DNA from 3 places in the Candidatus Sarcina troglodytae genome. Region 1 is predicted to be linked to each of the others. Evidence: predicted binding sites of a transcription regulator. Region 1 holds the regulator's gene; each other region holds the start of a gene.

Region 1 (8,268 bases):
TAGTGATTCTTGTAGCATTTTTTTAGAGTTAAATAAATTTTCTTTTTCACCATTTTTTTGTCCATGGCTTACTTTATACCTTTTTATATATCTTACATATCTAGATGGATCGTTTTTTATTAAATTTTCATTTAACATAAATTCTAAATAATTCTCTAATGTCATTGAATCATAATTAGTTTTATCTCTTGAATCATCAGAACCAAATAATATTCCATCTAAATATTTTAAACACATTTTCGTTTTAAACCATACCTCATGTGAATATCTATCTTCTTTCTTATGTTTACATAATAATCTAGTATAATTATCTAAATAATCTACCAAAGAATCTTTATCTAAAGGAGGAAATGCAGTTCTCATATATTCCATTCCTCTTATTAAATTATTTTCATATAACAGTTTAGGCTTTACTGAATCTTGATATATCTCATCTGTAACATTTATTCCTTTAGCTAAATTATACTCATATATAACATTTCTTAACTCATTTATAATATTAGAATAAATTTCTATACATTCTCTTTTTTCTTGTTCTGTGCTATATTTCTTTACATCTTTTTTTAATAAATTTTCTAATAAAGTTATTTTAATTCCTAGTTTCTCAATCGCCTCTTCATCGCTATTTAGTAAATTAACTACAAAAGCTTTATCTAAATATCTATATATTGTTTCTCCATTTCCCATCACAAGATTCCTCTCCCTCCTAAATAACTTAGACTACAAAAACAATTTCTTTTCCATCTTTTTAAATATTGCATCTGATTTTTTTAATAATTTTTTATAATCTTCAATAGATGAATCATATTTAAAATTTGTTAATCCAGCTACGATATCCTCATCTACTAAAGCCTTACCTCTTAATAATTCTCCTAATTTTTCTATATAATTTTTATTAACTTTATTATTTATTTGTGGTAATTTTAATTCTGAATATATATTTTCTGATAATACATCCATAAATCCATCATTTGCAGATGGAATAAACACTATTACATCAAATCCTATATTATGTAGGTAGCCTAAAAGTAATGCTTCATCTTTTTTTATAATTTCTTGATTTTCTTTAAACATTATTATCTTTGGTGGTATATTTGAAATTGTATAATTATTTATTTTATCTACTATACTTTGCTTTAATTTTCCTATTGATTTATATAATTCTATATATTCATATTTGTCTATATCTTTAACAATATCTTTACTCATGATATATCTGTTTAATTCTTCTACAAGGTATTTTCTAACTATTTTTGTGAATTTCCCTAAATTATCTATTATCCCATATTCTTTAACAAGTTCATCACTAGGGTTTAATATTTCATCAATATTAAACTCCTTAATTTCTTCATTAAATGGAACATAACCTTGAGTGTGTAAACTTAAAATTTTCATTAAGTTTTCATTAAGTTTTTCTTTATCTAAGCTTTTACCATTTAATTTATCTGCTATATCAATTCCATCTAATAAGCTTAAAGTAGTTTCGGCTTCATCTTCAAAAAGTTCTTTTATATTTTGTACATACATGCTATTAGAAGATGTTTTACAAAAATCTAACAATTTAGCATATCTATAAGGTTCCAAATGAACACCCTTTATTACTTCAAAAAACAATGGAATTTGCATATACTCTTTTTCACCATCATAACAAGGTCTAACTATTATAGCTTCATTTAATGCAGCTGTTATATCTTCTTCTATACACTCTAATGTAACTAGCTGTTTTTTCATATCTCTAAAATATCCTCTCTTGTAACCTAAACCTTCAGGTAAGACACATCCTTCTAAATCTTCTTGGATTTTTTTTGTTTGTGTTTTCATTTTCATCTTAAAATTCCACCTTTCTTTTTTGAAAATAAAAATTTATATAAATCGTGTGTTTTATTTCTAAAATCTTACTTTTTATTCTATTATAATATAATATCATTTTTTATCAGCCTTGTTAACTAAGAAATCAATTACAAGATTTTATTGTATGAATTTTATTTTTATGCTATAATATGTAATAATTTCAATTAACAAGGGGGATAATATGAAAGTAAGAAAAAGAAATGGTTTTATATATGATTTTGAAGTTAATAAAATAAAAACAAGCATCTTAAATTCAGCATTAAATGCAAATATTTCCTTAACAGATTCAGATATTAAATCTTTGATTAATGAAATACTGTATATAATAAATAATATTCATAAAAATAATCCAAGTCGTGTAACATCTGCTTATGAACTTAAAGGAATAGTTTATTGTGCTTTAGTTAACGAAGGTTTTAAAGATATAGCTACATCTTATATGGATACTAATTTTAGAAAATACTCTTAACCAAATTAAGAAAAAGAAGCCATAGGCATTCTATGGCTTTTTTATTCTCTAAAATTTATACTATTATTTTAGATAGTATATTACAAAAAAGTACGTTCTTGCTTTTAAGAAAATTACTGATAAAATAATATTATAATTAATTAACTTTTACATAGTATTAAAAATAATTTTGAATTAAAGGAGTAATAAAACATGATGAATGAAATTTTATGGCCAAAAAAATACTTACCAGGAACAACAGATAATTTCGTATCAAACGAAAAAATTATTAAAGATATGACTGCTGAAGAGGTATGGAAATATTTAAATAACACATCTATGTGGCCTAAATATTACAACAACTCTTCTGATATTCATTTTTATAATATATCAGGTCCCAATTTAGCTACTAATGCTAGGTTTAGGTTTAATACGTTTGGATTTAGAGTCGAAGCTGAGGTATTAGAATACATTCCACCTATAAATGGAAATCCAGCTAGAGTAGCATGGCATGGTTGGTCTGGAGAAACTGAAGACACCAAATTAGATGTATACCATGCTTGGCTTATTGAAAATATTTCCGAAGGGAGAGTTCGTATATTAACTCAAGAATCTCAAATTGGAAAACCTGCAAAAGAATTAGCTCAAACAAAACCTAATCCAATGATAAATGGACATCAAGATTGGTTGGATGGATTAGTCAATGCAACTAAAACTAATTTAAAATAAAAAAATAAGCTATGAATTTAATTCATAGCTTATTTTTTCTTTATCCTTCTAACTCCAGGATAAATTTCATCTGTCATTTCTTCTAAAATCAAATCATCATTTAAATCTATATCTTCAATATACTCAATATGCTCAAATGCATCTTCATATTCACTATCTAACTCTTTTAATTTTAACTCCCAGTCTATATCATCATCTAAAGATTCAACCTCATCATTCTCGTAAGATAATTCATCTTCTTCTATTATTGTTTCTTCTGATTCTAAATTATCATTCAATTCATATTTTTCTTCTACAATTTTTGATATTTCTTGAAGATTTATAGCTTTTGTATCTACACCTTCAAGTTCTAAACATTTACCACAATTATCACAAATTTTATCTAGTCCAATATCACAAAAATCATCATTAAAATTTTCCATCTTTTCACCTCTTATTTAAATTAAAACGTCCTAAATATGCCAACTAAAACTCCTAAAATAGAACAATCTTTAACTATTATAGGTTCCATTGAATTATTTTCTGGTTGAAGTCTTATATGATTCTTCTCTTTATAAAAAGTTTTAAGCGTAGCTTCATCATTTATAAGCGCCACAACAATTTTTCCATTATCTGCAAAATTGCATTGCTCAATTATTGCTAAATCTCCATCATTTATTCCAACATTTATCATACTGTGTCCTTGAACCTTTAATGCAAAAAGATTATTATCATGTTTTATGGAATTTAGTGAAATCTCAAAGGAGCCATCTATATTTTCAGTAGCCAAGATAGGCATACCTGCTGTTATATTTCCTACTATAGGTATTTTTAAAGTATTTATTGCATTATTATTTAATGATATTTCATTAATAACAATAGCTCTAGGTTTTGTTGGATCTCTATATATAAGACCCTTTTTTTCTAAACGCTTCAAATGCCCATGAACTGTGGATGTTGATTTTAAAGAAACTGCTTTACAGATTTCTCTCACAGATGGTGGGTATCCATTTGTTTTAGTAAATTCTAAAAGAAAATCATAAACTTCTTTTTGTTTTTCGTTAAGCTCCATCACTAATTTCACCTCCATTTTTTCCTTAATCTATAAGTATTTTAACACAGCGTAGTAAATGTGGCAAACTTACGTTCTATTTGGCAAGATTTTTAAGTTTTAATTCTAAAATACGCTTTTCTTCCTCTAAGATTTTTAAATTTAAAGCAAATGATTTTTTCTCAAGTTCTAATTCTTTATTAAAAGACTCTGTTAATTTTTTAGTTTCCTTTTCTATAATCTTATTATATTTCTTTTCTATAATTTCTATTTCGTTAGAATGCTCATTTTTAATAGCCGAAGCAAGCTCTTTATAAGATAAAACCTCTTTTTTTAGTTCATCTATTCTATTTTTTAAAAATTCAACTTCTCTATTTGTGATTTCAATTTCTGAAGCTTTGTTCTTATTTTCATTAATTTTTCTGTTTAATTCTTCTTTTAAGGAATGATTTTCTTTCTTTAAGTCTTCATTTTCAATTTTAAATTTTTTATATTCCTTAAGTCTTTCTATTTCACGTCTATTACTTTCTAATGTATCATGATTCCTAGACACTAATTGAGAAAGAGTTGATTTATCTTTTTCTAACTCCCCCTTAAAAAAAGTTAATTCTTTATTAGAAGTTTCAAGGAATTTTGTTTTTTCAAAAAGTTGTTTTTCTCTATTTTGAAGTCCCTCTATAGTTTTATTCTTTATATTAAGCTGTTTTATGTATTCATCCTTAAATCTAACTTCAGCATCTTTACTCATTTGAAGAGAAGTCAAAAATAATTGATTTATTTTATTTAAATAATCTTGAAATGATTCAATCTCAAGCTTTCTTTCAACTAAAGAAGCCTTTGAATTTTCAAGTTCGTAAAGATTTATAAGTGCTTCTAAACACTGTCCTTGACCTTTAAACTCACTAGAAGCTATATTTTTAAATTTTTCAAAAGTTTCTTCATCAACTCTAAAAGATTTTATTTTAAGTTCTTTATTTTTACTCTCCATACTTCTCCTATATGTATTACTTTATGTAATACTAAGTTTGTAATACTCATAAACAAAAGTATACATTATAATTTGTTATATTACAACACCTAATATTATTTATACAATTTATAAAAAAATCGAATACTAAGTTAATCTTAATATCCGATATTGTTTAATTATATTTTATCTGTCTACAAAACGCATTATTTCATCTATATCTTTTCTTGGTGTTGGAGATGGATGTCCATCTTCATATCCATATACAATAAGTGCAGCTACTGTTTCTTCTTGAGGTAAATTTATAATTTTAGAAATTGATTTTTCATCAATAACACCCATAATACAAGTTCCTATACCTTTTGCATGAGCTGCTAAACAAAATGTTTGACATGATATACCAGCATCAAACACTTCCCAAACATTTGCTTTTGATGTTGCATAATCATCCTTTTCTAAATCTAATTTTCCACTCTTGCCTTTAACAAAACTAAGAATTGCAACACCCTTGGCATTTTTTAAAGTATCAATATTATAAACAAATCCATTAACACCTTCAGTTGCAAGCTTTTTAATAATTTCTTCATCATCAACTAACGTATATCTTGCTATTTGATAATTTACCCAGGATGGTGCCCATCTGCTAATATCTACAATTTCCCTCATTATTTCTCTATCTACTTTTTTATCTTTAAATTTACGAATACTTCTTCTCTCTTTAATCATTTCAATTGCGTCCATTTTTTAACCTCTTTTCTTTGATTTGAGCTTTTATATTTATTTTTAGCTATTTTATTATTCATATATTTTATACTGTTGTAAAAATATTATTCATATATTTTATACTGTTGTAAAAATATTATTTATATATGTTATTTAAAGCAACTAAAACGCCTATTTTTGCATGATCAAAAGTAAGTCCTCCTTGAAGATATGCAATATAAGGTGGTCTAATTGGGGCATCAGCTGAAAGTTCTATTGAAGAACCTTGAATAAATGCACCTGCTGCCATTATTACCTTATCATTATATCCTGGCATATCCCATGGTTCACACTCAACAAATGAATCTATTGGAGAGGCTTTTTGTATACCCTTGCAAAATTTTATAAGTTTTTCCTCATCATTAAATTTAATAGCTTGGATTATATCACTTCTCTTTTCATTATATTTAGGTAATACTTCAAATCCTGAAAGTTCCATAACTCTCGCACAAAATACTGCACCTTTAACAGCCTCAATAGCTATGTGAGGAGCTAAGAATAATCCTTGAAACATTTGTCTCATAACTCCAAATGTTGAACCACATTCTCCACCTATTCCTGGTATAGTTAATCTATATGATGCTTGATCTACATATTTAGCTTTTCCAACTATATATCCACCAGTTGGGGCAATCCCTCCACCTATATTTTTAATTAAAGAACCTGCCATAAGGTCAGCACCTACATCTGTTGGCTCTTTAGTATCTATAAGTTCACCATAGCAGTTATCAACAAAAACTATGACATCATCTCTTATAGATTTTACCTCTTTTATAGCTTCTCCAAGTTCATCAACTAGAAATGAATTTCTCCAACCATATCCTGTTGATCTTTGCATATGAACAAGTTTTATAGATTTATCTTCTTTGAGAATCTCTTTAACTTTTTCAATATCTATTTTTCCATTAAGTAAGTCTACTTGCTTATAATTGACTCCATATTCCTTTAAAGAACCTATACTTTCATCACAGTTTATTCCTATTATATTGTGAAGTGTATCATAAGGAGTTCCTGTTATAGTTAACATTGTATCATTAGGTCTTAGATTTCCTATAAGAGCTGCCCCAATTGCATGAGTACCATTTACAAAGTGAGGTCTAACTAAAGCTTTTTCACAATTAAACACTTTTGCGTAAACTAAGTCTAAAGAATCACGTCCTATATCTCCATATCCATAGCCAGATGAATTTGTAAAATGACTATCTGATATCCTTTCTTCTTGGAAAGCTCTTAAAATTTTAAGTTGATTAAATTCACGTATCTTATCATACATCTTAAATTCTTCTTCTACATCTTTAATAGCTTTTTCATAAATATTTAAAGTTTCATCACTAAATCTATAAGTTTTTTTTAAAAGTTCTATAGTTTCTTTTAGCATATTTTTTTCTAATCCTCCGAGTAGTTTTATTATTCTTATATTATCATAGGCAAAAAAATTAGGCAAATTATAAAAATAATTTGCCTATTACTGTTATTAACTATTATTGTTCATTATTAAATAGTATTTGTTTAGCTGGTGATATAGTGCTTATTGCATGTTTATAAACTAATTGTTGTCTTCCTTCACTATCTAAAACAACCGTAAAACTATCAAATCCCTTTACATAACCTTTCAGTTGAACACCATTTACTAAAAATATAGAAACATGTATTTTATCTTTTCTAGCATTGTTTAAGAAAATATCTTGTAAATTGTTTACTGCTTTATTCATGAAATATAACCTCCAACTAATAATGTGTTATAACTATTATAAACCTAAGATTTTTTTATGTCACCAATAATTTTAGTAATTATTTCTTTATCATTCATAAAATCATCCTTATTTATAAAAATAGCTCTCGGGTCTTTTCTAAACCATGTTAATTGTCTTTTAGCATAATTTCTACTTCCTTGTTTAATCATTTCTATAGCTTCTTCAAATGATATTTTATTATCTAAATAATATAATAGTTCCTTATAACCAATGCCTTTCATAGATTGCATATCTGCTATAAGTCCCATATTTTTCAAAGATTTTACTTCTTCTAAAAGACCTTTTTCAAGCATCATATCAACCCTCTTGTTTATTCTACAATAAAGTTTTTCTCTATCCATATTAAGAACATAATAATATATATTATACGGACTTTCATAAATATTATTCTGGTCTTCTTTAAAAGAACTAAATGGCTTATTCGTTATTTTATAAACTTCTAAAGCTCTTATAACTCTTTTTAAATTATTAAAATGGATTGAATTAAAACTTTCTATATCAATATCATAAAGCATGTTATGAACATACTGATTTCCCTTTTCTTTAGCTAAATTATAAAGATATTCTCGATATTTTTCATCTTTTGAACTTTCTGTAAAATCCATATTGCATATTAAAGAATTTATATAAAGGCCTGTACCTCCAACTAATATTGGTAACTTGCCTCTTGATTGGATATCCTCTATTTTTGCTTTTGCTAAATCCTTAAACTCAGATACACTAAATT
Region 2 (8,268 bases), 930 kb from region 1:
AACGAAGTAAAAACTACCTTAACATCAGCTGAATCATGCTTACAACAAGCATGTAATAAAGCAGAAAAAACTCAAAATAAAGAAAAAATAGAAAATGCTTTACATTCTATTAAAACAGCTTGTGATTGCTTAAATCAATATAGAGACTAAAATCACACATTAAAATAAAAGCATTAAAAGAGATATTATCTCTTTTAATGCTTTTATATATTTTGTTTTAAATATATATCTGAAAACTCTACTCTTGTGCCCTTAATATAATTTTGTAAATCAGTATGATTTATTAACATAGCATCTTCATAAATTATATTAGGTAAATTTATGGTAAATTGAGTCCATTTATTTACTTCACTTTCAACTTCTATACTACCACCATGAAGTTCAATTAATGATTTTGACAATGATAAACCGATACCACTTCCTTCGCTTATTTTAGTTAATCTATAATTTGCTTGTCCAAATTTTTCAAATATTCTTTCTAATTTATTTTCTGCTATACCTATTCCAGTATTTCTAACTATTATTTTTATAAAATCATTAGACTCTTTTATAAATACGTTAATCTCACCATTTTCATTATTAAATTTAATAGCATTTGATATGATATTTAACATGACCTTTTCAATTTTATTTAAATCAAAAGATATAATTTTTTCTTCCATTTCAGTATCAAAAATCATATTTATATTATTTTTTTTGCCAAATTCAACAGTTGAATCGAAAATATCCTCAATAAATTTTACTATGTCATAAGTTTGAGGATTAAAATCTAATGTCCCTGTATCTAACTTTGTACAATCTATCAAATTATTTACTAATCTTAATAATCTTAAAGCATTTTTATTTATATCTTGAATATAACCATGATACTTTCTATTTTCACATTTATAACACTTTCCAATAGTTTGATTTATCATTTGAAGTGCACTAAATATAACATTTAAAGGTGTCATGAATTCATGCGATAAATTAGCAAAAAATTCAGTCCTCAATCTTTCAAATTCCAGATCCAATTTTTTTCTAGTTGTTATATCCCTAGTTAAACATAATAATCCATCAATATTATCATTTTTATCAGTAAAAGGTATCTTTATTGTTTCTAGATATTTAACCTTTCCTTTTTTATCTATTATTTTATTATAATATGCTTTTTCTTCTTTACATAACATTACTTCTTCATCTTGATTCATACATTCACAAGGATTAATATCCATATCTGTTTCTATTTCATTTTCTTTTTTACCTATTATATTTTCTATTTTTGTATTATAAGATTTTGCAAATGCCTCATTACAATAAGTAATTACACCATTGGCATCTTTATATGCTATATTATCTGGGATTTTTTTATTTATTATTTCTATAAGCTTTTCTTGCTTACGACATTTTTTTTCACATCTACATAAAAGACTTAATTCACTAGTGAACCAAATACAAATTTTATTATTTTCTAATTTATTAATACTTATATTATAATATTTATCTATACTGGGTATATATAAATCCAAGCTACATTCTGTATTATCTTCTAACTTTAATATAGCTTTTTCTATTGATTTAAAACTACTTAATCCTAAATTTTGTAAAAAACTATTATTTTTTAAACTAAGCAATTCTATCATCTTTATATTTAAATATTCTATTTCTAAATCTAGAATTTGACCACATTTACATACTAAACCTCCCAATAAACAAGGAATAGGACTTTTATTAATCATATCCAAATATATTTTATCCATATTATTCATAATTTTAATCCCCTATTGCACCTCTTTAGTTAATTTTAATACTTATATTTTAACACATTTTTATTTTTTTGGAATATTATATCACAAAATAATTTCTAAACTATATATTTTTTATCATTTTATACATATTTGTAATAATATAAATTAACAACTCTACATTTTGGAGGATATAATGAATTCTTTTTTAGAACTCAATCCAGTACTTCAAGGACTTCTTGCAACTATTTTTACATGGGCAATTACAGCATTAGGAGCATCATTGGTCTTTTTCTTTAAAAAGGTAAATAAAAAATTTTTAAATTCTATGTTAGGTTTTAGTGCAGGTGTTATGATTGCTGCAAGTTTTTGGTCTTTACTTATGCCGTCTATTGAACTGTGCCAAGAACTTTCAGTTAATAAATTTATTATTCCATCCATAGGATTTCTTCTTGGAGGAATTTTTATAATCTTTGCTGATAAATTTATGGACAAGTTTTCTTATGGAAAAATACTAGGATATGATAGCAATAAATTATCTAGCGAAAGTAAGTATAAAAAAAGCATTCTTTTAGTTATAGCAGTTACACTTCACAATATACCTGAAGGTTTAGCTGTTGGGGTTGCATTTGGTGGTGTTGCAGCAGGAATCCCTGGAACTAGCATAGTAGCAGCCATAACTCTAGCATTTGGAATAGGACTTCAAAATTTCCCTGAAGGCGCTGCTGTTTCACTCCCTCTTAGAAAAGAAGGTTTATCTGTTAAAAGAAGTTTCTTTTATGGACAACTCTCAGGATTAGTTGAACCAATTGCAGGAGTTTTTGGTGCTTTAGCCGCTTTAACTGCAAGATCAGTTTTACCAATACTTTTAGCATTTTCAGCAGGCGCTATGATTTCTGTCGTAGGTTCAGAACTTTTACCTGAATCATGCATAGAAAACAAAACCTTAACTACTATCGGATTAATTTTGGGATTTATTGTTATGATGATTTTAGATGTAGCTCTTGGATAAATATAAAATTTAATTATTATAATAAGTTTACAAAAACTCATTAAACTTAAGATACACTTATTAATTAAAGCAATATATCATAAATTTTTATGATATATTGCTTTATTTTAATGCATAATTTATTCTAAATATTTACTTAAATATTTTCCTGTATATGAATTTTTAATCTTACATATTTCCTCAGGCGTTCCACAGCCAACTATCTTTCCGCCTTTATCTCCACCTTCAGGTCCTAAATCAATTAAATAATCAGCACATTTTATCATATCTAAATTATGTTCAATTACAACAACCGTATTCCCTCCATCAACTAATCTTTGAAGAATTTTTATAAGTCTTCTTACATCATGAATATGAAGACCTGTTGTTGGCTCATCTAAAATATACATAGTCTTACCTGTACTTCTCTTTGAAAGTTCATACGCAAGTTTTATTCTTTGAGCTTCTCCTCCTGAAAGCTGAGTAGATGGTTGTCCAAGCCTTATATACCCAAGACCCACATCATAAAGAGTTTGAAGTTTATTTTTTATTCTTGGTATATTTTCAAAAAATTCTAAAGCATCTTCTACTGTCATATTCAAAATATCATCAATATTTTTACCTTTATATTTAACTTCTAACGTTTCTCTGTTGTATCTTTTTCCCTTACAAACCTCACATGGCACATAAACATCAGATAAAAATTGCATTTCTATTTTTATTATTCCATCACCACTACACGCCTCACATCTTCCTCCTTTAACATTAAAAGAAAATCTTCCTGGCTTATATCCTCTCATTTTAGCTTCTTGAGTTTGAGAAAATAATTCTCTTATTATATCAAATGTTCCTGTATAAGTAGCAGGATTACTTCTTGGGGTTCTACCTATTGGACTTTGGTCAATATCTATTATTTTATCTATATTCTCATATCCTAAAATCTCTTTGTGATTTCCTGGAATATATTTAGATTTATTTATTATTTTATTAAGACCTTTATACAAAATTTCATTTGTTAATGTACTTTTTCCAGAACCAGATACTCCTGTTATCATTGTTAAAGTCCCCAAAGGCACTTTGACATTAACATTTTTTAAATTATTTTCTCTTGCACCTTTTATAGTAATAAAATTTCCATTTCCTTTTCTTCTTTCCTTCGGAACTTCTATTTTTTCTTGTCCAGTTAAATATTTTCCTGTTAATGAATTTTTATCTTTTAAAATTTCATCATATGTTCCTGCAAAAGTAACTTCCCCACCATGTTCTCCAGCACCAGGACCAATATCTACTATATAATCAGCCTCTCTTATAGTATCCTCATCATGCTCAACAACAATTAAAGTATTTCCTACATCTCTTAATTTTTTCAAGGTTGCTATAAGTCTATCATTATCTCTCTGATGAAGCCCTATTGATGGTTCATCCAAAATATACAAAACACCCATAAGTTGAGAACCAATTTGAGTTGCAAGTCTTATTCTTTGCGCCTCACCACCTGATAATGTTCCCGCATTTCTAGCTAAATCTAAATAATCTAATCCAACATTTATTAAAAAACCTAATCTCTCTTTTATTTCTTTTATTATCTGACCACTTATTATTGTATCTTTCTCTGAAAACTCTAAAGAATTTATAAAATCAAGTTCTTCTCCAATAGACATCTTAGTAAATTCAGTTATATTTTTGCCACCAATAGTTACTGCTAACGCCTCTGATTTTAGTCTAGCGCCTTTACATTTAGGGCATGGATTATCACTCATATATCTTTCTACTTCTGTCTTTATAAGATCAGAATTTGTTTCCATATATCTTCTCTTTAAACTATTTATTTCACCTTCAAAGGAATGATTATAAACAGATTCTACTCCATCTTTTATGTAAGTTACAGCAATTTTATCTCCATTTAATCCATACATAAGAACATGTTGAACTTCCTTGGATAAATCTTTATACTTTGTATCTAAGCTAAAATTATATTTATTCATTAATGCGGTTAAAACTGCATAAGTCCAAGAATCTTTTTTAAGCCTAGCATCTCCCCAAGTGGATATAGCTCCTTCTCTTATTGATAAATCTTTATTTGGAACAACTAAGTTTTCATCTATTTCTAATAAAGTCCCAAGTCCATCACAATAATCACATTTTCCAAAAGGTGAATTAAATGAAAATAACCTTGGTTCTAACTCATCTATACTTATACCACAATCAGGACAAGCGAAATTTTCACTAAACAACTTATCCTCTTCCTTATCAATTAAATTTATAATAACCAATCCATCAGCTAACTTTAAAGCCATTTCAATTGAATCAGCTAATCTAGTTTCTATCCCATCTTTAACTATTAATCTATCTATAACAGCTTCTATATTATGTTTCTTATTTTTTTCAAGTTTCACATCTTCTTCTGTTAAATCATAAATAATGCCATCAACTCTAGCCCTAACATATCCTTGCCTTTTTATATTTTCTAATACTTTTTCGTGAGTTCCTTTTCTGCCCCTTATTATTGGACTTAAAATTTGAATTTTTTCTCTATGAGATAAAGACATAACAGAATCTACTATTTGGTCTACAGATTGTTTTGATATTTCTTTTCCACACTTAGGGCAATGAGGAATTCCAACCCTAGCATATAAAAGTCTTAAATAATCATAAATTTCAGTTACAGTTCCGACAGTAGAACGTGGATTTTTTGATGTTGTCTTTTGGTCTATTGATATAGCCGGTGATAGCCCTTCAATACTCTCAACATTTGGCTTATCCATTTGACCTAAAAACTGCCTTGCATAGGATGATAAAGACTCTACATACCTTCTTTGCCCTTCTGCATAAATAGTATCAAAAGCTAAAGAAGACTTACCTGATCCTGAAAGTCCAGTAAATACTATTAATTTATCCCTAGGTATTTTTAAATCTATATCTTTTAAATTATTAACTTTAGCTCCTTTTACAACAATTACATCTTTCATTTGTTACTCCTTATCTATATTAAAAAGTTTGTTTTTAACTAATTTATATTAAAAATTTTTTAAATTATATTAAATTTAATATGCAAACATAAGTTCGATTACTAATTATTTTATGCTTGTTAGCTTATCATGTCAAATTCAAAATAAATTAAAATAATATTTTTATATATAGTATAATTAATTTAAATAATTATTATTAAAATTTTAAGGAGAAAAATATGAACGCTAACGAAAGACGTAAAAAAATTTTATTAATGATAAAAGAATCAAAAAAACCACTTAGTGGTTCTTATATAGCAAAAGAATTAAATGTAAGTCGCCAACTTATAGTTGGAGATGTTGCACTTTTAAGAGCTTCTGGCTCTAATATAATTTCAACAGCTAGGGGCTACATTATAAATAATTGTAAAGAAAATAATAAATTTTTATTAAAAACTATAGCTTGCAGACATACTAAAGAAAATATGGAAGATGAATTAAATATCATAATAGATGAAGGTGCAACTGTTATTAACGTAATAATAGAGCATCCAGTTTACGGACAACTAACAGGAGATTTACATTTATCCTCTAGACGTCATATTCTAGATTTTATAAAAAAATTAAAATCTAAAGATTCTCCTATGTTATCCAAACTCACACAAGGAATACATCTTCATACTATAAAATGCGAAAACGAAGAAATTTATAATAATATCCTAAATTCACTTAGAAAAAAAGGATACTTACTATAAAACAATTAATAATTACTACTCCTAATTCCATCTATGTTTAGTATAAAAATAATATTTACAATATATTAATTGATATTTTTGTAATAATTATGTAAAATTATAATTATATGATTATTAATTTATAAGCAAAAGGGGTGGTAATTATTAGTTCAAAAAAACATATTTACTTAGTATTTTCAAAAACAGGCACGTTATTTTCAAGAGTTATAAATTTTGGACTTAGCCACAAATATGCCCATGTATCTCTTAGTTTTGATTCTAGTTTAAATGTTATGTATTCCTTCGGTAGAATTAATCCTGATAATCCTTTTATAGCTGGATTAATTAAAGAAAATATAAATGGTGGAATTTTCACTAAATTTCCTTATAGCGAATGCATGATATATAAAGTTAAAGTTTCTGAAACTCAACTTAAAACATTAAAAAAAGAATTGAATATATTCATGGAAGAACAAAAAAAATATCGATATAACTTTTTAGGAGTTTTTACTGCTTATTGGGATAAACCTCGTGAAAAAGACTATTATTATTTTTGCTCACAATTTGTTTCAGAACTTCTTATAAAAAGTTCTATTTACAAAAGTAATAAACCTCCTGCATTAATAAGCCCTAAAGATTTATTAGATATTAATAATAAAGAGATAATTTATGAAGGACTAGTTTGTAACTATTCTAAATCTATTTCAAATGCTTTAATAGCTTATTAGATGAAGCATAAAAATTAAAAGAATAAGCTATATTAAATTAGCCTATTCTTTATTGTTATACATCTTTTTTAAGTTCTTTTATAATGTCCCTAAGTTCTGCAGCTCTTTCAAATTGAAGATTTTTAGCCGCTTCCTTCATTTCTTTTTCATATTCTTTAATAAGTTTATTCTTATCTAAAACTTTTTCCTTTTTATTAAATTTGCTTGGCTTAACCTCTTCTAATTCAACAGCTTCTATAACTTTTCTTACTTCCTTTTTTATTGTTTTAGGCACTATATTATGCTCTTTATTATAATTTTTCTGAATCTCACGTCTTCTTTCAGTTTCCTTTATTGCTCTATCCATAGAATTAGTTATTGTATCTGCATACATTATAACTTTACTCTCCGCATTTCTAGCAGCTCTACCTATTGTTTGTATTAATGATGTTTCAGACCTTAAAAATCCTTCCTTATCAGCATCTAAAATCGCTACCAATGCAACTTCTGGAATATCTAATCCTTCTCTTAAAAGATTTATTCCAACCAAAACATCATACTTGCCAAGCCTTAAATCCTTTATTATTTTCATTCTTTCTATGGTATCTACATCTGAGTGCATATAGACAGCCTTTATATTTAATTCCTTTAAATATTTTGTTAAATCCTCAGCCATTTTCTTAGTTAATGTAGTTATCAAAATTCTAAAACCTTTTTTAATAGTTTCATTAATTTCCCCATATAAATCATCAATTTGTCCATTTGTTGGTTTTATTATTATTTCAGGATCTAAAAGCCCTGTTGGTCTTATTATTTGCTCTGCAATGTTTTTAGAATGTTCCAATTCATATTTTCCTGGAGTTGCACTTACAAAAACAACTTGATTTATTTTCTTTTCAAATTCTTCAAATTTTAAAGGTCTATTATCAAATGCACAAGGAAGCCTAAATCCATATTCAACCAAACTTTCTTTTCTAGACCTATCTCCTGCATACATGGCTTTCACCTGTGGAATAGTTACATGACTTTCATCAATAAACATTAAAAAATCCTTTGGAAAAAAGTCTATTAAAGTTTGTGGTGGAGTCCCTGGAGCTCTATTATCTAAAATTCTTGAATAATTTTCTATACCCTGACAATACCCCATTTCTCTTATCATTTCTA
Region 3 (8,268 bases), 390 kb from region 1:
TACAGCTGTATATTTAGTTTTTCCTTGATTCATAGCCAAAATAGCTGCATCTATTATATTTTGAGGAGTATTAAAATCCGGCTCTCCCACACCAAAACTTATAACATCAACCCCCTGTGCTTTAAGTTCCCCAGCTTTAGCAGTAAGCGCTAATGTCATAGATGGTTCCATATTCATTGCCTTTTTAGATAAATTCATAAGAATAATCCCCCTTTTACTACTTAATATTAATATAAATGTAAATTAAATAGTAATTATTTAATTCACTTAACTAATATTTAATATAGCACTTTTAATTTTTAAAGTAAATTATATATTTATAAATAAAATATAAATTACCTCATGAAATTAATTTAAAAATCATCCATGAGGCACTCATTTAAACATTTACAAATCATCTAGGCTGAACTATTAATTTTATTGCCGTTCTACTTTCACCATCTATTTGTATATCTGTGAAAGCTGGTATGCAAACTATATCTTTTCCACTAGGTGCAACAAAACCTCTAGCTATTGCTATTGCTTTTACAGCTTGATTAATTGCTCCTGCACCTACTGCTTGAATTTCAACAACGTTCTTCTCCTTAATTATAGCAGCTAAAGCTCCCGCTACCGAATTAGGATTTGACTTCGTTGATACTTTTAATACTTCCATTTATTTTCCTCCTGCTAACTCTTTATAGCATACGTTTTCAAAAAATTTTATAAAACGTATACCATACATATTCTACAAAAGATTGAAAAATCCTTCTTTATTTTTTATTATTATAAAAAATACATCTCTTTATAAAAGATGTATTTTAAAATATAATAAACTATTTTGCATAATCTACTGCACGAGTTTCTCTTATAACATTTATCTTTATTTGTCCAGGATACTCCAATTGCTCTTCTATATTTTTAACAATATTTCTTGCCATTTCAACAGCACCTGCATCATCAACTTGATCTGGTTTAACCATAATTCTAATCTCTCTTCCAGCTTGAATTGCATATGACTTTTCTACACCTTCATATGAAGTAGCTATTTCTTCTAATTTCTCTAATCTTTTTATATAAGCTTCTAATGTTTCTCTTCTAGCCCCTGGTCTAGCTGCTGATATAGCATCTGCCGCTTGAACAAGAACGGCCTCTAAAGTTTGCATTTCTACATCACCATGATGAGCCGAAATAGCATTTACTACTGCTGGAGACTCATGATACTTTTTTGCAAGATCTCCTCCTATTAAAGCATGTGGTCCTTCATATTCTTGGTCAACCCCTTTACCAATATCATGTAAAAGTCCTGCTCTTCTAGCTAGATTAACATCTAATCCTAACTCTGATGCCATTAATCCTGCTAAATATGCAACCTCAATAGAATGTTTCAATACATTTTGTCCATAACTAGTTCTGTATTTTAATCTTCCTAAAAGTTTTATTACCTCTGGATGTAAACCATGAACACCAGTTTCAAAGGTTGCTTGTTCTCCCTCTTCTTTGATATCATTTTCTACATCCTTCATAGCTCTCTCTACCATTTCTTCAATTCTAGCTGGATGTATTCTTCCATCTACAATTAATTTTTCTAATGCTATTCTTGCAACTTCTCTCCTTATAGGATCAAAACTTGATAAAATAACAGCTTCAGGCGTATCATCTATTATAAGATCAACTCCTGTTAACGTTTCTAAAGTTCTTATATTTCTACCTTCTCTTCCTATTATTCTACCCTTCATTTCATCGTTAGGAAGTGCTACTACATACACTGTAGATTCTGATACATGATCTGCTGCACATCTTTGAATAGCGTTTGTTATTATTTCTCTAGCTCTTTTATCAGATTCTTCTTTTGCTTTAGATTCAACATCCTTTATCATTATTGCTGCTTCGTGTTTTACTTCTCTATTAACTTGATCTAATAAAATTTTTCTAGCCTCTTCTGTGGTAAGATTTGAAATTCTTTCAAGTTCGCTTCTTTGCTCTTCATAAAGAGATTTTACACCATTTTCAATATTCTCTATCTCAATAACTCTATCATTAAGACCTTCTTCTTTTTTTTCTAATAAATCACTTTTTTTATCTAAAGATTCTTCCCTTTGTAATAATCTTCTTTCTAACCTTTGAAGTTCACTTCTTCTCTCTCTAGATTCTTTTTCCAAATCATTTCTTAATTTATGAGCTTCTTCTTTTGCCTCTAATATTACCTCTTTTTTTAATGCTTCAGACTCCTTCTTCGCATCTTCTAAGACTCCTTCAGCTTCTTTTTGTAAACTTTCAATTCTATTTTTTGAAGCCTTATTTATCATAGCGCGTTGAATAAATCCTATAACTATTAATATAATAATTGCTATAATTATCGCTATAATTATATCATCCATATGAACACCTCCTTGTTAATATTATAAACTAAATATTTATAGAAAGGTGTCATAATATATTCTCACTGTAATTCTTATTGAACATGATAAACCAGTATTTGTTATTATTGTATAGTAAATTTATCTTTGTGTCAAGGTGCTACATAACTAGCTTTATATTATGTTTAGTATATTTTTACTTATATTATAAATCTTTTTTATCTTTTTATTCTATCTTCTTAAAAAATTAATATCTTATAAAATAAAAAAACTATATCAAAGAAATCTTTATGTAAATAATTATGTTGTATTTAACATATTTTACATTATTATTTGAAAACTTTGATATAGCACGTATTCATTTAAAATTATTTTTCTTCTTTAGAAACTGCTACTTCTAACATTGGAAGATTATGCTTTTCTCTTATTTTTCTTTCAATTTCTAAAGCTATCTCTTCATTGTCTTTTAAGTACTGCTTTGCATTTTCTCTACCTTGACCAAGTCTTATATCTCCATAAGAGAACCAAGCTCCACTCTTTTGAATTATTTCTTCTTTTACACCTACATCTACTAAATTTCCTGTCTTAGATATTCCTTCATTATACATTATATCAAATTCAGCTTGTCTAAACGGAGGTGCAACTTTATTTTTTATTACTTTAACCCTAGTTCTATTTCCCATTATAGCATCGCCTTGCTTTATTGAATCTATTCTTCTAATATCCATTCTAACTGATGCATAAAATTTTAAAGCTCTTCCACCTGGCGTAACTTCAGGGTTTCCAAACATTATTCCAACTTTTTCTCTTAACTGATTTATAAATATTGCAACACATTTAGTTTGATTTATACTACCTGCTAATTTTCTAAGAGCTTGCGACATAAGTCTTGCCTGAAGACCTACATGAGAGTCTCCCATCTCACCTTCTATTTCAGCTCTTGGAACAAGAGCCGCCACTGAATCTACAACTAAAACATCTATAGCCCCTGATCTAACTAAAGCTTCTGCAATTTCTAAACCTTGTTCTCCAGTATCTGGCTGTGATACTACTAAATTATCTATATCTACACCAAGCTTTGATGCATATCCTGGATCTAATGCATGTTCTGCATCAATATAAGCTGCTGCTCCACCTAATTTCTGAGCTTCTGCAACAACATGCAATGCAATAGTTGTTTTACCAGAACTTTCTGGTCCATAAATTTCTATTATTCTTCCCCTTGGAACTCCTCCGATTCCAAGAGCTATATCTAAATCTAAACACCCGGTAGATACTGCATCTATATTTGCTGTAGCATCTTCCCCAAGTTTCATAACTGAACCTTTTCCAAATTGTTTTTCGATTTGACCCATTGCCATCTCAATAGCTTTTAATTTATTTTCATCTATTTTAGCCATAAAATCCTCCTACTACGAACATAAGTTCTATATTGATTATAGAGTATACCCCTAAAAATGTCAATATAAAAGAAAATATAAAGCATTAAATAATTAACACTTTATATTTTATTATTCCCATATTTTTTATTTATAAACCATTATTTGTCAAAAGTTATAACTTTTCTATTCTTTATAAAATAATCTATTCCTGATATTATTGTTATTACAACACATATATAAAAGACTATATTAGATGCAACAAGAAAACCCGGGAAAAAATTAACTAATAAATTAGTATTTCCAATAGTCATTATATTAACAGTTAATAAAAATAATAATATAGCTAGCATTTGAGTTACTGTTTTTATTTTTCCCCACCAACTAGCTGCAATAACTAATCCATTTGAAGCAGCAATACTTCTTAAACCTGATACTGCAAACTCTCTAGATAATATTATTATAACTGCCCAAGCAGGAATCATACCTATTTGAACTAAACATACAAAGACTGCTGTAACTAAAAGTTTATCTGCTAATGGGTCCATAAATTTTCCAAACGTTGTTATTTGATTTCTAGACCTTGCTATATGACCATCTAATTGATCTGTTATAGAAGCAACAATAAACACTATGGTTGCAACTATTGTTCCATAATCTATTCCTTCTACTAAGAAAAATATTAAAAATACTGGTACTAAAAATATTCTTAAAAGTGTAAGCTTATTTGCAAGATTCATTTAAAACCACCCCTATTAAATCATACTCTAATGCTTCTTTTATCTTTACATCATAGAATTTGTTAGCTTTTAAATTTTTCTCTTTTATATAAATTAATCCATCAATATCTGGAGCCATTTCATAACTTCTTCCTATAAAATAATCACTATTTTCACTTTCTACTAATACTTTGTAAGTTCTTCCGACCTTACTTTTATTGATTGCTTTAGATATTTCTTTTTGAACCTCCATAAGCTCTTTTTCCCTTTGTTGCTTAATTTTTTCATCTATTTGATTTTCCATTAGTGCAGCTGGTGTATCTTCTTCTTGTGAATATGTAAATACTCCTACTTTATCTAACTTCATTTCTTTTAAAAATTCTTTTAATTCATTAAAATCTTTCTCTGTTTCCCCTGGAAATCCAACTATTAATGATGTTCTTAATACAATATTAGAAACATTCTCTCTCAATGTTTTTATCTTATCTATAATTTCTTCTTTACTTGTCTTTCTACCCATTCTCTTTAATATATCATTACTTATATGTTGAATTGGAAGATCTAAATATTTACACACTTTATCATTTTTACTTATCTCTTCTATTAATTCACCATAAATAGCCTCAGGATAACAATACATAACTCTTATAAATTCAATTCCTTCTATTTTACTTAATTCTCTTAAAACTATATGAAGCCTTTTCTCATTATATAAATCTATACCATAATTGGTTGTATCTTGTGCTATTAGTATTATTTCTTTAACACCTGCATTTGCAAGAATTTTCCCTTCTTCTATTATATTTTCAATTTTTCTACTCCTAAATTTTCCTCTTATTTTGGGAATTATACAATAAGTACAAAAATTATTACAACCCTCTGCTATTCTTAAATAAGCACTACTCTTATTAGTTGTTATTATTCTTTTGCCTTCATTTATTCCTTCATTAGTAAAGTTTGTTGAAGAAATCTTTTTATTCTCTTTTATAAATCCTTCAATAGCCTTATTTATTTTTTCATAATCATTAACTCCTAAGACTATATCAAGCTCTGGCATAAGATCTAAAAGCTCTTTTCCATATCTTTGAGTTAAACATCCTGTAGCTATTAAAAGCTTACATTTATATTTTATTTTATATTTTGCCATATCTAATATAGTATTTATGGATTCTTGTTTAGCCTTTTCTATAAATCCACAAGTGTTTACTATAATTATATCTGCCTCTTTAGGATTATTAGTTAATTCATATTCCCTTTCTACTTGCCCTAGCATAATTTCTGAATCAACTCTATTTTTATCGCAGCCTAGGCTAACCATTCCAACTTTATATTTTGTCAACTCTCTCTCCTCCTAAGTTTCAATATACATTCTATATTTTAAAGTTCTTTTATAATTTAAACAAGAACTTATTTTATATTTTCAAATTCCTCTTTAGACATAAGTACCTGTCTTGGTTTATTTCCATCTCTAGCAGATATTATTCTATTTTTTTCAAGTTCCTCTACTATTCTTGCCGCCCTATTGAATCCTATTCTAAGTCGCCTTTGAAGATATGATGTTGAAACTTGTCCTGTTTCTACTACTATTTTTATAGCCTCATCTAAAAGTTCATCACAATCTTCATTACTCTTAATAGATGTATCACTAGCAAAATTTATATACTCTAATATCTCACTTTCACATTTACTATCAGATTTTATATCCTTTATAAAAGATACAACATTTTCAACCTCTTCCTCTGATATAAATGCTCCTTGAACTCTCTTAGGTTTTGATTCTCCAACTGGATAAAATAACATATCCCCTTTACCTAAAAGTTTTTCTGCCCCTGTTGAATCTAGTATAGTTCTTGAATCTACTTGACTAGATACTGCAAATGATATTCTAGATGGTACATTTGCCTTTATAAGACCTGTTATAACATCAACTGATGGTCTTTGTGTTGCAATTACAAGATGCATACCAGCTGCCCTTGCCATTTGAGCCAACCTACATATATAATCTTCTACATCCCTTGGACATGCCATCATAAGATCAGCAAGTTCATCTATTATTATCACTATATAAGGAAGTTTTTCTTCTACAACTCCTTTTTTAACCAATTCATTGTAAGAATCTACATTTCTAACTCCATTATCTGCAAAAAGCTTATATCTCCTTGTCATTTCATTTACTGCCCAATTTAAAGCTGCAGCCGCCTTTTTAGGATCTGTTACTACTGGAATTAAAAGATGTGGAATTCCATTATATACATTAAGTTCAACAACCTTTGGATCTACCATTAAAAGCTTAACATCTTCTGGCGAATATTTATATAATATACTTACAATAAGTGTATTTATACAAACACTTTTACCTGAACCTGTCGCCCCTGCAATTAAAACATGAGGCATCTTGCTAATATCTGTTACTATACATTTACCAGTAATATCTTTTCCAAGTGCACAAGCAACTTTATAATTATTGTTTTTAAATTCATTAGATTCTAAGATTTCTCTAAAAAATACCGGAGTCTGTTCTTTATTTGGAACTTCTATTCCTATGGCTGATTTACCTGGAATTGGAGCTTCTATTCTAACTCCTTTAGCAGCAAGCCCAAGGGCTATATCATCTGACAAGTTAACTATTTTACTAACCTTTATACCAGCTTTAGGTTGAAGTTCAAATCTAGTCACTGACGGTCCTTTTGTAACCTCTAGAATTTTAGCCTCTACTCCAAAGCTTAATAAAGTTTTTTCTAATTTATCAGCATTTTCCAAAAGCTCTTTTTTTTCATTTTTATCTAGCTTTAAATTAGTGTTTATATTTAAAAGGTCCGCATTTGGTCTAACATATTTCTTATTTTGATACGTTTTACTTTGAATTTCTTGCGTTTTACTTATTACATCTTCATTTCCTCTTATTGGTGAATTTCCTTCTATTTTTTTTATTTTTTGAGTTTTAAATTTATCATCTAATTTATGATGTTGCACTTTAATATCTGCATTTTCTCTAGAATCAGTGTTTATTTTTATCTCACTTTTTTCTTCTAATTCAATAGAACTTTTAGGAGTATTCTTCATAAAATCTAGTATTTTTATTTTACTCTCTATATTTTTTAGAAACTCTTCTTTTTCACTCTCTTCATTATTTACTTTAATTTTTATTTTTTTAGAATCACTTCTACCTTTTTTAGAAACACTATTTCTAACATTAGTTTTATTGTTAATTAGTAACTTAAATAATTTTTTCAAATCATTTATACTATAATCAAAAATAAGAACTGACGCAATAAAATATGCAATTATAAATATTATGTAAAGTCCTATACTTCCAACTAATTTATATATAGGAAACACTATTATAAAGCCTATTATTCCTCCAGTTATCTCATTTTGAGAATTGATTATGTTAGATATTGCATTCATAAAATTATTTGTATCTATACTTTTCATATCCAACAATTGAATTAATAACATTGTAGTTATAACAACTATCGTAACTCCCACAAACTTAGCATTTAGTATTTTTTTTTCCTTTAGAAAATTTAATTTAATTATCACATATATCATATATATAGGTAATGTAAAAGCTCCTACCCCTAGAAGATTCACAAAGATATCTTTAGATATTACACTTAAATATCCAGCCCAATTCGTATAAAGGCTAAACATTAAAATAATACTTATCCCTATCCAAATAACACCGTATATTTCTTTTAAATACTTATCTATTATACTAACATTTTTCTTGCTTTTTTTCTTTTTTGTAGCCACCCTATCACCTCTTACTTGTTTTACTTTATATAAATTCTATGATACATACATAAAACCTTTTATATGCAAAAACTT

The links. Region 1 encodes LexA, which represses DNA repair genes until DNA is damaged. Its sites were predicted from a motif close to CNAACANNTGTTNG; they were not measured.
Region 2: a site for LexA is predicted at 5,768-5,781, ahead of uvrA (excinuclease ABC subunit UvrA). Genes of this name have one in related genera too.
Region 3: a site for LexA is predicted at 3,755-3,768, ahead of recA (recombinase RecA). Genes of this name have one in related genera too.

What each region holds. Positions count from the first base shown of each region.
Region 1 is NZ_CP051754.1:1,090,864-1,099,131, reverse strand. Features, by position in the region: gene HH195_RS04900 (hypothetical protein) at 1-690, opposite strand, end outside; gene HH195_RS04895 (YceG family protein) at 721-1,827, opposite strand; gene HH195_RS04890 (ATP cone domain-containing protein) at 2,033-2,320, shown strand; gene HH195_RS04885 (SRPBCC family protein) at 2,513-3,028, shown strand; gene HH195_RS04880 (hypothetical protein) at 3,058-3,450, opposite strand; gene lexA (transcriptional repressor LexA) at 3,471-4,097, opposite strand; gene HH195_RS04870 (hypothetical protein) at 4,156-5,046, opposite strand; gene HH195_RS04865 (nitroreductase family protein) at 5,212-5,766, opposite strand; gene HH195_RS04860 (methionine gamma-lyase family protein) at 5,885-7,165, opposite strand; gene hfq (RNA chaperone Hfq) at 7,269-7,499, opposite strand; gene miaA (tRNA (adenosine(37)-N6)-dimethylallyltransferase MiaA) at 7,544-8,268, opposite strand, start outside.
Region 2 is NZ_CP051754.1:164,696-172,963, reverse strand. Features, by position in the region: gene HH195_RS00830 (hypothetical protein) at 1-150, shown strand, start outside; gene HH195_RS00825 (PAS domain-containing sensor histidine kinase) at 204-1,748, opposite strand; gene HH195_RS00820 (ZIP family metal transporter) at 1,921-2,736, shown strand; gene uvrA (excinuclease ABC subunit UvrA) at 2,856-5,684, opposite strand; gene HH195_RS00810 (transcription repressor NadR) at 5,903-6,418, shown strand; gene HH195_RS00805 (hypothetical protein) at 6,553-7,125, shown strand; gene uvrB (excinuclease ABC subunit UvrB) at 7,181-8,268, opposite strand, start outside.
Region 3 is NZ_CP051754.1:1,483,451-1,491,718, forward strand. Features, by position in the region: gene HH195_RS06645 (pyridoxal phosphate-dependent aminotransferase) at 1-198, opposite strand, end outside; gene HH195_RS06650 (stage V sporulation protein S) at 395-655, opposite strand; gene rny (ribonuclease Y) at 816-2,360, opposite strand; gene recA (recombinase RecA) at 2,708-3,739, opposite strand; gene pgsA (CDP-diacylglycerol--glycerol-3-phosphate 3-phosphatidyltransferase) at 3,880-4,458, opposite strand; gene rimO (30S ribosomal protein S12 methylthiotransferase RimO) at 4,442-5,776, opposite strand; gene HH195_RS06675 (DNA translocase FtsK) at 5,845-8,091, opposite strand.